Regions from separate parts of the Actinomadura sp. NPDC048955 genome, predicted to be linked through region 1. Evidence: riboswitches for the same ligand, from Rfam matches in the RefSeq annotation. Region 1 holds a riboswitch; the other holds the start of a gene.
The links. A riboswitch is a leader RNA that binds a small molecule or an ion and turns the genes downstream of it on or off. The one in region 1 is predicted to bind ZMP and ZTP.
Positions count from the first base shown of each region.

Region 2: it holds a riboswitch for ZMP and ZTP, as region 1 does, so the genes downstream of both, AB0C84_RS13545 (bifunctional methylenetetrahydrofolate dehydrogenase/methenyltetrahydrofolate cyclohydrolase) here and glyA (serine hydroxymethyltransferase) in region 1, are expected to answer to the same signal.

Region 1 covers NZ_JBEZJI010000077.1:6,006-8,197, forward strand. Annotated here, with positions in the region: partial or broken gene AB0C84_RS40730 (DMT family transporter) at 50-913, shown strand; ZMP/ZTP riboswitch at 970-1,056, shown strand; gene glyA (serine hydroxymethyltransferase) at 1,110-2,192, shown strand, end outside.
Region 2 covers NZ_JBEZJI010000010.1:164,804-166,995, reverse strand. Annotated here, with positions in the region: gene AB0C84_RS13545 (bifunctional methylenetetrahydrofolate dehydrogenase/methenyltetrahydrofolate cyclohydrolase) at 77-937, opposite strand; ZMP/ZTP riboswitch at 999-1,084, opposite strand; gene AB0C84_RS13540 (GNAT family N-acetyltransferase) at 1,213-1,806, shown strand; gene AB0C84_RS13535 (hypothetical protein) at 1,815-1,991, opposite strand; gene AB0C84_RS13530 (GAP family protein) at 2,153-2,192, opposite strand, start outside.

The DNA of each region.
Region 1 (2,192 bases):
ATGACGGCCCAGACCACCATGGGCCGTATGTTCGCCTAGCTTCGGCGGCATGGACCGATGGAACAACTCGTCCGGTGTGCTGCTGGTGCTCGCCGCCGGTGTGCTCTGGGGGACGGTCGGGCCGGCGCAGGTGCTGGCCGGGCCGTCCGCGAGCCCGGTCGCGGTCGGCGGCGCCCGGATCCTCTCGGGCGGGCTCGTCCTCGCCGTCGTCGTGCTCATGGCGGACCGCCGCGCGTTCCTGGCGCTGACCCGGCGGACCTGGCCGCCGCTCGTGGCGGCCTCGGCCGCGACCGGCACCTTCCAGGCGTCGTTCTTCAGCGCGGTCGACCGGACGGGCGCGGCCGTCGCGACCGCCGTCGTGTTCGGGCTCGCGCCCGTCTCGACCGGCCTTTGCGAGCGGCTCGTCCTGGGCGCCCGGCTCGGCCGCCGCTGGTGGGCCGGGACGGCCTGCGCGGTCGGCGGCGTGGCGCTGCTGATGGTGCCGGGCGAGGCCGTCCACGCCGATCCGGCCGGGATCGCGCTGAGCCTGGTCGGCGGCACGTGCTTCGGCGTCTACACGGTCTCGGCCAAGGTCCTGACGGGCCTCGGCTCCGGGGCGAGCGGGGCCGGAATGGCCGGGGCGGTGGCGGTGACGCTGCTGGCCGGGGGAGCGGCCCTGCTGCCCTGGACGCTGCCGGAGCTGCCGGCCCTCGCCGCGCCGCGCTCGGCGGCCCTGGTCGCCTGGCTGGGGATCGCCGCGACCGCCGCCGCCTACATGTTCTTCGTCACCGGCCTCGGCCGGGTGGCGGCCGCGACCGCCGGGACGCTCAGCCTCGCCGAGCCGCTCGTCGCCACCGGCCTGGCCGTGGCCGTCCTCGGCGAGCGGATGTCGGCGCCGGTCGCGGCGGGGTCGCTGCTGCTGATGGGCGGGCTCTTCCTGGTCTCGGTCCCGGCGCCCGCGCCGCGACGGCGCGGTGCGGCCCGGTATGATGGCGCCCACGCGACTGGCGCAGTCAAGGTGGAGACGACCACCGGGGAGCGAAAGTAGTCCGCACACCGCGCGCCTGGGTGTACGGGTCCCCTTCGCCGGGGCGCCCGAAGCCCTGGCGCGAGCAGCGCGGAGGCTCATGATGCACGAACCGGCAGTACCCCATCTGCGGGGCCGGGACCCCGAGATCGCCGCGCTGGTGGAGGCCGAGGCCCGCCGCCAGTACGAGAAGATCCGGTTGATCGCCTCGGAGAACTACGTCTCGGAGGCGGTGCTGGAGGCCGCCGGCACGGTTCTGACCAACAAGTACTCCGAGGGCTACGCGGGCAAGCGCTACTACGAGGGCCAGCAGAACGTCGACCCCATCGAGCTGCTCGCGATCGAGCGGGCGAAGGGCGTGTTCGGCGCCGAGCACGCCAACGTCCAGCCCTACTCCGGCTCTCCCGCCAACCTCGCCGTCTACATGGCCTTCCTGGAGCCCGGCGACCCGGTCATGGGCCTGTCGCTGCCGATGGGCGGCCACCTGACGCACGGCTGGTCGGTGTCGGCCACCGGCAAGTGGTTCCGGCCCGTCCGCTACGACGTGCGCGCCGACACCGGCCGGGTCGACATGGACCAGGTCCGCGACCTCGCCCTCAAGGAGCGGCCGAAGCTGATCTGGTGCGGCGGCACCGCGGTCCCCCGGACGATCGACTTCCCGGCCTTCGCCGAGATCGCGCGGGAGACCGGTGCCGTCCTGGCCGCCGACATCGCGCACATCGCGGGCCTGGTCGCCGGCGGCGCGCACCCGTCCCCGGTGGGGCACGCCGACGTCGTCACCACCACCACGCACAAGACGCTGCGGGGCCCCCGCGGCGCGATGATCCTGTCGACGGCCGAGCACGCGAAGGCGGTCGACAAGGCCGTCTTCCCCGGACTCCAGGGCGGGCCGCACAACCACACGACGGCCGCGATCGCCGTCGCGCTGAAGGAGGCGGCGGGGCCGGACTTCGCCGGGTACGCGCGGCAGGTCGTCGCGAACGCCAAGGTGCTGGCCGCCGCGCTGCTGGACCGCGGCTACGACCTGATCTCCGGCGGCACCGACAACCACCTCATCCTCATCGACCTGACCGCCAAGGGGGTCGCGGGCAAGCCCGCCGCGCAGGCCCTCGACCGCGCCGGCATCGAGCTGAACTACAACGCCGTCCCGTTCGACCCGCGCAAGCCGTTCGACCCGTCCGGGCTG
Region 2 (2,192 bases), on a different contig from region 1:
CGGGGGCCGCCACCCGGGTGCTGGTGGCGGCCCCCGCGGCGTGCCCGTCCGCGGTCGGTGCCGGTACTGCGCCTGGTCAGGCCGCCGGTCCGGTGGCCTGCTCGGCGGCCTCGACGACGTTCGCCAGGAGCATGGCGCGGGTCATCGGGCCGACGCCGCCGGGGTTGGGCGCGACCCAGCCGGCGACGTCGCGGACGTCGGCGGCGACGTCGCCGGCGAGCTTGCCGTCCACGCGGGACACGCCCACGTCCAGGACGGCGGCGCCGGGCTTGACCATGCCGGCGGTGATGAGGCCGGGGACCCCGGCCGCGGCCACGACGATGTCGGCCTTGCGGGTGTGCTCGGCGAGGTCGCGGGTGGCGGTGTGGCAGAGCGTGACGGTCGCGTTCTCGCTGCGGCGGGTCAGCAGCAGGCCGAGGGAGCGGCCGACGGTGATGCCGCGGCCGACGACGGTGACCTCGGCGCCCTTCAGCGGGACGTCGAACCGGCGCAGCAGCTCGACGATGCCCTTCGGCGTGCACGGCAGCGGGCCCGGCTGCATCAGGACGAGCCGGCCGAGGTTGGTCGGGTGCAGGCCGTCGGCGTCCTTGGCCGGGTCGATGCGCTCCAGCACGCGCTGCTCGTCCAGGCCCTTCGGGAGCGGCAGCTGGACGATGTAGCCGGTGCAGGCGGAGTCGGCGTTCAGCTCGGCGACGGCGCGCTCCACCTCGCCCTGCGAGGCGGTGGCGGGCAGGTCGCGGCGGATGCTCTCGATGCCGACCTCGGCGCAGTCGCGGTGCTTCATGTTCACGTACGAGTGGCTGCCGGGGTCGTCGCCGACCAGGACGGTGCCGAGCCCGACGGAGACGCCGCGCTCGCGGAGCGCCTCGACGCGGACCTTGAGGTTCGAGCGGATCTCGGCGGCCGTGGCCTTGCCGTCCAGAATCTGTGCCGTCATGCGTTCCTCCGGGTGATCTCGGCCGGGACCGGCCCCGGGCGCGGAGCCCGGCCTGAGGGGTCCCGGTCACCCAGGCGCGCGGTGTCCGGACTGTCGTTCGCTCCCCGGTGGTGATCCACCTTGACCGCGCCAGTCGCGTAGGCCCCCATGCTAACCGGCCGCCTGGATCCGAGGGCTCCGCGGCCTCGCGCAGAGGGCGGACGCGGGAGTGGCTTGCGAAAAAGGACGCCGAGTGGCTCTGCCGGATGCCGTCCCTGGCTCCTAGCGTGCTCCGCATGAACGACGAATGGTTCGAGCGGCCCGTCCTGACCGGGCGATACGTGCGGCTGGAGCCGCTTTCCGCCGAGCACGCGGCGGGCCTGTTCGAGGCGTGCAAGGACCCGGAGCTGTGGACCTGGATGAGCCAGCGGCAGCCGCGGAACGCCGGGGACATGCGCGCGCAGGTCGACCAGGCGCTGGCGGCCTGCGAGCGCGGGCTGCGCCTGCCCTGGGTCCAGATCGACGCGGCGACCGGCGAGGTCGCCGGGACGACGTCCTACTACGAGATCTCCCCGTCCGACCGTGGCCTGTGCATCGGCCACACCTGGATCGGGTCGCGGTGGCAGCGGACGGGGCTCAACACCGAGGCGAAGCTGCTCCTCATGGGCCGCGCGTTCGGCGACCTGGGGGCGATCAGGGTCGGCTGGCACACGCACGTCCGCAACGAGCGGTCGCGCGCGGCGATCGAGCGGCTCGGGGCGGCGTTCGAGGGCGTCCACCGCAAGCACCGGATCCGCGCGGACGGCTCGATCCGCGACACCGCCGCCTACGCGATGACGGACGACGACTGGCCCGCCGCCGAACGCGCCCTGCGCGCGAGACTGCGCTGAACGGCCCCTCAGTCCTCGGAGCGCTGGCGCCGGCCGATGAGGCGGTCGGTGCCGTGCCAGCCGAACTGGGCGGCGAGCATCGCGGCCAGGAAGGCGGCGATCAGCCCGATCACCTGCCGGGATTCCATCAGCAGCAAGTCGGCCTGGTAGACGACGCCGAGCATGAGGGACATCAGCAGATTCATCCCGCCTCCACCACGGAACGCCCGCGCCGAGGTCAAGGGAGGGTCAGGGGGGCGCGGCAGCCCCGAGGCTACCTGTGCGACGGCCGTGCGCGGTCCCGCGGCGGGAAACCGGTCACGAAAGCGCGGGTCGCGGAGGACGCGAGGGCGAGCGGGGCCGTCCCTCAGTGGATGATCGCGATGAAGATCAGGCAGCAGATGATG